One region of the Aquabacterium olei genome, then DNA from elsewhere that is predicted to be linked to it. Evidence: riboswitches for the same ligand, from Rfam matches in the RefSeq annotation. Region 1 holds a riboswitch; the other holds the start of a gene.
What was found. Region 1 has a riboswitch for thiamine pyrophosphate ahead of DEH84_RS06435 (TonB-dependent siderophore receptor). Riboswitches for the same ligand answer to the same signal wherever they lie in the genome.

Region 1 (4,025 bases):
AGGTCTACGGATCCGTCGCTCTTGAAGTTGTAGTAGTAGGCGTAGTCCTCCGGCCCCGGACCGACATACTCGTTCCAGCCGAACGGAAACGCCGCCCGGTCATTCGTCCGCAGATGCTGCTCCCCATACGTCACGGTCGATTTCCAGCCCGCCTGCAGGTTCTGCGTCCAGCGTACCGTGCCCGTGCGACCTTCGAACTGCACCGGCTGGCTCCAGGGCTGGTTGTTCAGGTTCAGGTTGCGGCTGAACGTGCGCGAGGACGGCAGGCGATCGCCCAGCAGGCTCAGGCCCGCCACGCTCGGCTGGCTCTGCCAGCTGTCTTCCAGCTCCAGCTCGATCAGCGTGTCGCGCGACACGCGCCAGTCCGTCGCCATCGACAGCAGCCGGCTGTGCCCCTCGGTGTTGTCCACCTGCGTGTTCAGGCGGGCCACGGCGGCATTCACGCGCAGGCCCAGACTGCGTTCCGGGCCGAACCGGCCGCCGATGTCCACGGCGGCACGCGCCTCACCCGCGTCGTTCACCGAGAAGAAGGCGCTGTGCACGCGTCCCTCGGGACGTTTGACCTGCAGGTTGACCAGCCCACCCGGTGCGCTGACGCCCGCCTGAATGCCACTCGTGCCCTTGAACAGTTCCACGGCCGACTTGTTTTCCAGCGGCAGCCGGGTCTCGGCGTTCACCGGCAGGCCTTCGCGCCGGTAGTTGTAGGCGTTGTCGAGCGTGAAGCCGCGCACCGTCAGGTAATCCCAGTAGCCCACGGTGTTGTACGAGTCGGTCGTGCTGGCGTCCAGCCGCGTCAGATCGGCCAGCCGCGTCACGAAGGCGTCCCGCAGCGCATCGACCGAGAAGGTCTGCGCCTGCGCGGGTGTCTCCCATGCGGGCAGGTCGCCCAGCCCGACGATGCTGGCCTTGGCGCTGCGCTTGATCGCCTGGGCACTCACACCCACGGCTTGCACGGTGGCATCGTCGCCCGCTTGCTGGGCCAGCGCCTGCGTCTGCAGCCCGCAGACGAGGAGGGTGGCGTACGCAATCGTGGTGGGGCGAGGCAGGCGGGAGGCCGCCCGGGCTGCGGGGCGGTCGGCGGAAGCGGAAGTCAGCATGGCGTGGCACGCGGTGCACCAGGGCACCGCTTCGGACATCGGTCGTCAAACAGGGGGGAGACGAGAAGAGTCCACAGCCCATCACGGGCCTGCGCCAGCCCGCCACCAGGCTTGCACGGATGTGCACGCCCTGTGGCAGACCACCAGCTTTCCTACGCGAGCATGACCTCGTTCAGGTTCGAAGGGACTCTCTCAGCCCGCGCCTTGTGTCGGCGGGCACCCCCAGCGGAAACACGATTTTACGCCACGCCCAGACGTTCGCGCAGCAAAGGGCTGGTCGTCGTGTAGAGCAGGTGCTGAGGAGAGCCCGGATTGAGCGCGGCGGAAGCGGCGTGGGCGGCCATCGTCGCCTCGTGGAAGCCGCACAGCAGCAGGCGCTTCTTGCCCGGGTAGGTGTTGATGTCCCCCACGGCGTAAACCTGGGGCAGCGAGGTCTCGAAGGTCGCGGTGTTCACCGCCACCTGCTTGCGCTCCAGCGCCATGCCCCACGAGGTCAGCGGGCCCAGCTTGGGACTCATGCCTTGGCGGATCAGCACGTGATCCAGCGCCAGTCGCACCGCGGCCTCCTCCGGGGTGAGGAGGGTCAGCGCCTGAACCACCGCGTCGGTGGCGTGCACCTCGGTTGGCATCCCGACGCACAACGCGACACGACCCTGCGCGATCAGCGCACGCACGGCCGCATCCAGGTCGGGCTCGGCCTGGAACACATCGCGGCGGTGCAGCAAGGTCAAGCGGGCAGGGCGGCGCGCCGGGTCGCTGTCCTCAGCCAGCGACAGCACCGCGCTCAGGGCCTCGTCGCCCCCACCAACCACGACCACATGCTGCCCGGACCAGGGTAAGGCGCCGGCTTCCGGCACATGGAAGTGCACGTTCACGGCATCCTGCAGCCCGGGCAGATTCAGGCTGCGCGGCACGAAGGCACCGGCGCCCGCGGCCACGAAGACGGCGCGGGCGCGCCATTGCTGCCCGCGGTCAGAGGTGACGAGCCAGTGGCCGTCTTCCGCGCGCGCCAGTTCGGACACCTGCTGGCCCAGATGCACATTGGCGTAGGGGCTGCTCGGCGCACCGCGGTCGGCCGCATCCGCCGAAGTCGAATCCGCGGGCTGCAGAAACGGCTGTGCCTGCGTGAGCAGCAGGCGCGTCAGTTCTCGGCCGGTGCAGCGCGGCACGCCGGGAACGTCGTAGATCGGTTTGTCGGGGTACAGCGCAGCGCATTGCCCCCCGGATTCGGGCAGCACATCGATGACATGGGCGCGGAGCCCCAGCAGACCGAGCTGAAAGACCTGGAACAGGCCCACCGGGCCTGCGCCGATCACGACCGCATCGGTGTCGGTCATCGCGTGCACACGCCTCAGCGGATGAGCTGGTCGAGCTTGCCGACCTTGTCCTTCCACTCGTCGGCGTCGGGCAGCGGATCCTTGCGCTTGGTGATGCTCGGCCACACCTTGGCCAGGTCGGCGTTCAGCTTGATGTAGCTCTGCTGGTTGCCCGGCACGTCCTCTTCCGGGACGATGGCGTTGGCGGGGCACTCGGGGATGCAGACGGCGCAGTCGATGCACTCGTCCGGATCGATCACCAGGAAGTTCGGGCCTTCGCGGAAGCAGTCCACCGGGCACACGTCCACACAGTCGGTGTATTTGCAGCGGATGCAGGCTTCGGTGACGACGTGGGTCATGTCAGGTCTCTTGTAGCGGTTGTAAGACGGGCGAGATTTTACCGGCTGGGGCCGGCTTCAGCCCTGAGAACCCGATGCGCTTTCGCCGCAGATCGGGATGTGGGTCAAAGGTTCGTCAGGAATATCGGTGGCGCCAGCCCCCACGATGACGAGCGTTGGTCGCCCGGCATGGATGGCGCTGGCGTCGTCCAGTGTGGCCACGGTGTGCAGACTGTGGCGCATGTCGGGCCAGCCTGCACGCGAGACCACGCTCACCTCGGTGTCGCCGGGCCAGCCGGCCTCCAGCAACCCTTTCGACAGCGGGGCCAGTTGGCGACCCGCCATGTAGAACACCTCGGTGTCCGCGCGCTGGCCTGGGCCCATGCCGCACTGCAGGTCGCCCGTGCGTGTCATGGCGGTGGTGAAGCTCACGCTGCGGCCGGAGCCGCGCCGTGTCAGGGGACGTTGTGTGGCGGCCGCTGCAGCGAGCGCTGACGTCACACCGGGCACCACCTCGGAAGCAATGCCGGCGTCGCGCAGCGCGTGCAACTCTTCTTCCAGCCGGCCGAACAGGCTGGGGTCGCCACCCTTGAGCCGCACGACCAGCCCCCGTTCGCCGTGCGTGGCACCCACGGCCAGCGACTGCTCGACCAGCAGGCGGTTGATCCGCGTCTGACCGTTGAAGTCGCTGCCTTCCTTGCCGGAAAAACCGCGCTTGCCCACGTCGATCCAGTCGGCCTGGGGAGCCAGATCCCGCAGCGTGGCGTCAGCCAGTGCGTCGAACAGCACCACGTGCGCCTGCGACAGCAGCCGGCTGCCACGCACCGTGATGAGGTCGGCCTCGCCCGGGCCGGCGCCGATGAAAACCACTTTGGCCGTCTTGAGCGAGCAGGGCTTGGATTCCACGATGAGAAGGCGCAGCGCGCGTGAAGTGAAAGGTCAGGCAGCCTGGACGAGCAGGGCGCCGCTGGTGCGGTTGGTCGTGGGGTCTACCACGATCAGTGCGCCACCGACACGGTTGCTGGCATAGGGCTCGACGGGCAGCGGCTGCTGGGTCTGGATCTGCACACGACCGATCTCGTTGACGGCCAGCTCGTGCGCGTCGGTGTCTTCCAGCGTGTGGATGTCCAGCCGGTTGTCGATCGACGTGATGCGTGCCTGCACCCAGCGGTTGCCGTGACGCACCCAGTACTTGCGACCGACCACGGCGGGTTCGGTGTCCAGCCAGGCCAGCGTCGCGGTGAAGTTGGCCGTCGGTTTGATGGAGCCCGGCG
Region 2 (4,025 bases), 1.9 Mb from region 1:
CCTGCGATTTGGCTGCCATGCCCTGCGCGAGCGCGTCGGTTTCGCCCACGCCCTGCGCCGCGGCAAAGTCCCGCACCTCCTGCGTGATCTTCATCGAGCAGAACTTCGGCCCGCACATCGAGCAGAAGTGCGCCACCTTGGCCGCGTCCTTGGGCAGCGTTTCGTCGTGGAAGTCGCGTGCCGTTTCGGGGTCCAGGCCCAGGTTGAACTGGTCCTGCCAGCGGAAGTCGAAGCGCGCCTGCGAGAGCGCGTCGTCGCGTGCCCGCGCGCCCGGATGGCCCTTGGCCACGTCGGCCGCATGCGCCGCGATCTTGTAGGCGATCAGCCCCTGCTTCACATCGTCGCGGTTGGGCAGGCCCAGGTGCTCCTTGGGCGTCACGTAGCACAGCATGGCCGTGCCCATCCAGCCGATCATGGCCGCGCCAATGGCCGAGGCAATGTGGTCGTAGCCCGGCGCGATGTCGATCGTCAGCGGGCCCAGCGTGTAGAAGGGCGCCTCGGCGCAGTGCTTGAGCTGCTCGTCCATGTTGGCCTGGATCATGTGCATCGGCACGTGGCCCGGGCCCTCGATGATCGTCTGCACATCGTGCTTCCACGCAATCTGCGTCAGCTCGCCCAGTGTCTTCAGCTCGGCGAACTGCGCCTCGTCGTTCGCGTCGCTCAGGCAGCCGGGGCGCAGCCCATCGCCCAGCGAGAACGTCACGTCGTACGCCTTCATGATCTCGCAGATCTCTTCGAAGCGCGTGTACAGGAAGTTTTCCTGATGGTGGGCGATGCACCACTTGGCCAGGATCGAGCCGCCGCGCGAGACGATGCCGGTGCGACGCTTGGCCGTCATCGGGATGTGGTGCAGGCGCAGGCCGGCGTGGATGGTGAAGTAGTCCACGCCCTGTTCGGCCTGCTCGATCAGCGTGTCACGGAAGATCTCCCATGTGAGGTCTTCGGCCACACCGCCCACCTTCTCCAGCGCCTGGTAGATGGGCACGGTGCCGATGGGCACGGGGCTGTTGCGCACGATCCAGTCGCGCGTGGTGTGGATGTGTTTGCCGGTGGACAGGTCCATCACGGTGTCGCCGCCCCAGCGGATCGACCACACCAGCTTCTCCACTTCTTCTTCGATCGACGAGGTCACGGCGCTGTTGCCGATGTTCGCGTTGATCTTCACCAGGAAGTTGCGGCCGATGATCATCGGCTCCAGCTCGGTGTGGTTGATGTTGGCGGGGATCACGGCGCGGCCACGGGCCACCTCGTCGCGCACGAATTCGGGTGTGATCTCACGCGGAATCATGGCGCCCATCGGGTTGCCACGCAGGCGGGCCTCGCGCTCGGCGTCGGCGCCGTACTTGCTGCGCCAGTCTTCGGCCAGGTCCAGTCGACGCTGGTTCTCGCGCAGGGCCACGAATTCCATTTCGGGCGTGATGATGCCGCGGCGCGCATAGTGCATCTGAGACACGTTGTGGCCGGCCTTGGCGCGGCGCGGCTGGCGCTGCAGACCCGCGGCGGCCTCGCGCAGGGCGGCCATGCGGGCGTCGTGGCGCTCGCCGGGCAGCAGTCCGTCGTCCATGGCCTGCACGCTGCGGCCGGCATACAGCTCGGTGTCGCCGCGGGCCACCACGGCGGCCTCCCGCACGGGCGGCAGGCCCTTCGTCACGTCGATGGCCACGGCGGGGTCGGTGTAGGGGCCGGAGCAGTCGTACAGCGTGACCGCTTCGCCGTTGGTGAGCGAGACCTCACGCATGGGAACACGCACGCCCGGGTGACTGCCCTCCACGTAGACCTTGCGGGAGGCCGGCAAGGGCTCACGCGTCAGGCGGGTGAGCTCGTTCAGGGTGTCGAGGGCGACGGCAGGATCGGGGGCATTCATGGGCGGCTCCTTGAAGCAGGTGTGGTGACACGTGCTCCGAGGGCGCCCGACAGGCCACGCAAGGAGGGAGGACGAGGGCAGCGCGCGTTCTTCAGCCTGACGGCGCGCGGCCGTCATCTGAAGCCGCGCCCACCCAGGTCGCCATGCGGCCTCGACAGGACAGCTCTTCTTTCGCCGGTATGAACCGGATCAAGTTCAACGGGTTCGGTAATCCATCTCAGCGCCGCACGTGGATTTCACATGTGGCACACCCCGGAGCAGCTTGCAGTTTAGCGCGCTGCCGGGCGAATGGACAAGGGGGCGTCAGGGGCGGACGCGTGACTCGAAAGGCTGGCCGATCGGCATGGTCGGCAGGCGGTCGGCCGTGTGGGCGGCGCCCAGGCGCACGGGGGCGGGCCACGACGACAGGGTCGCGCGTGCGACGGGTCGGCTGTCGGCCGGAGCCTGGGCCTGCTGTGCCTGAGGCTGACCAGAGAGCGGCGCGGTGCGCGTGCCGTCGGTTCCGACCAGACTGAGCACGACCGCAAGCGGGGCGATGGCGTACAGCGTTTTCATGACGGGGCCTGGGTGCCTGGGTTTGTGTTGTTGGAGCCCAGTTTAGGCAGCGCTGCGCCTGGCCACATCCCCCGGCACAGGGGGCCTCCCTAGTGCGGGGGGGATGGTGGGCGCGGATGCACGCGCACCACACGGTGGTCCCGCGCGGGGGGCGAGCTGTCGCCGCCGCATTGACCGCAGCCGGCGCCGCACGACGTGGCAGGCGAGCCACAGTCTTCTCCCTTCTGGCGTGTGGCCGGACGCCAGCGGGCAGGCCACCAGCGCCGCAGCAGCCAGGCCAGGGCGACCAGGCCGATCAGAAGGGTGAGGAGGTCCTGCAGCATGCCGGTGTCCTTACTGGAGCCACCAGCCGGCCACCCGGTAGACGATGAAACACGCCACATAAGCCAGCGTGAACAGGTAGCCCGCCATCAACAGCGGTACCTTCCAGCCGTTGGTCTCGCGGCGCACCACCATCAGCGTCGGCAGGCACTGGGGCGCGTACACATACCAGGTCAGCAGCGACAGCGCGGTCGGCAGGCTCCAGGTCTGGCTCAGCAGCCCGGCCAGCGCGCCCGACAGCTCGTCGCCGCTCTGCGACAGGCTGTAGACCGTGCCCAGCGCCGCCACGGCCACTTCGCGGGCCGCCATGCCGGGCACCAGCGCAATGCAGATCTGCCACGTGAAGCCGATCGGGGCGAAGACCACTTCGAGCGCGCGGCCGATCATGCCGGCAACGCTGTACTGGATGGCGGGGCCGGTGGCGCCGTCGGGCGGCGAGGGGAAGTTCGACAGGAACCACAGCATCACCATCAGCGACAGGATGGTGGTGCCCACGCGGCGCACGAAGGTGCTGGCGCGCTCCCACAGGCCCAGCAACAGGTCGCGCCAGTGGGGCCAGTGGTAATCCGGCAGCTCCATCAGCAGAGGCTGGCTGGCGCCCTGCTTGAGCACGCGCTTGAGCACGAGCGCCACGATCATGGCCGAGACGATGCCCGCCATGTACAGGCCAAACAGCACCAGCCCCTGCAGGTTGAAGACGCCGCCCACGGTGCGCGAGGGCACGAAGGCTGCGATCAGCAGCGCGTACACCGGCAGGCGCGCCGAGCACGTCATCAGTGGCGCGATCAGGATGGTGACCAGCCGGTCGCGCGGCTGCCCGATGGTGCGGGTGGCCATGATGCCGGGGATGGCGCAGGCAAAGCTCGACAGCAGCGGGATGAAGGCCCGGCCCGACAGCCCGACGCTGCCCATGATGCGGTCGAGCAGGAAGGCGGCGCGGGGCAGGTAGCCTGAATCTTCCAGCGCGAGGATGAAGGCGAACAGGATGACGATTTGCGGCAGGAAGACGAGCACCCCGCCCGCGCCGGCAATGATGCCGTCGACCAGCAGGCTGCGCAGCATGCCGTCGGCCATGCGGGCCTGCACCTGCTCGCCGATCCACGACACGCCGGCGTCGATGAGGTCCATGGGCGTGGCAGCCCACGTGAACACCGCCTGGAACACCAGAAACATCAGCACCGCCAGGATGACCGGGCCGAGCAGCGGATGCAGCACGTAACGGTCGAGCGTGGCGGTGAAGTGCGAGGCGTGCGGCGGCGTGTGGACGCAATCGGCCAGCAACTGC

Region 2: another riboswitch for thiamine pyrophosphate. It lies ahead of thiC (phosphomethylpyrimidine synthase ThiC); the one in region 1 lies ahead of DEH84_RS06435 (TonB-dependent siderophore receptor).

The regions. Positions count from the first base shown of each region.
Region 1 is NZ_CP029210.1:1,441,802-1,445,826, forward strand. Features, by position in the region: gene DEH84_RS06435 (TonB-dependent siderophore receptor) at 1-1,097, opposite strand, end outside; TPP riboswitch at 1,230-1,331, opposite strand; gene DEH84_RS06440 (NAD(P)/FAD-dependent oxidoreductase) at 1,337-2,434, opposite strand; gene fdxA (ferredoxin FdxA) at 2,449-2,772, opposite strand; gene cobA (uroporphyrinogen-III C-methyltransferase) at 2,830-3,657, opposite strand; gene DEH84_RS06455 (sulfate adenylyltransferase subunit 1) at 3,691-4,025, opposite strand, start outside.
Region 2 is NZ_CP029210.1:3,430,667-3,434,691, reverse strand. Features, by position in the region: gene thiC (phosphomethylpyrimidine synthase ThiC) at 1-1,864, opposite strand, end outside; TPP riboswitch at 2,014-2,129, opposite strand; gene DEH84_RS15475 (hypothetical protein) at 2,168-2,419, opposite strand; gene DEH84_RS15470 (hypothetical protein) at 2,509-2,742, opposite strand; gene feoB (ferrous iron transport protein B) at 2,753-4,025, opposite strand, start outside.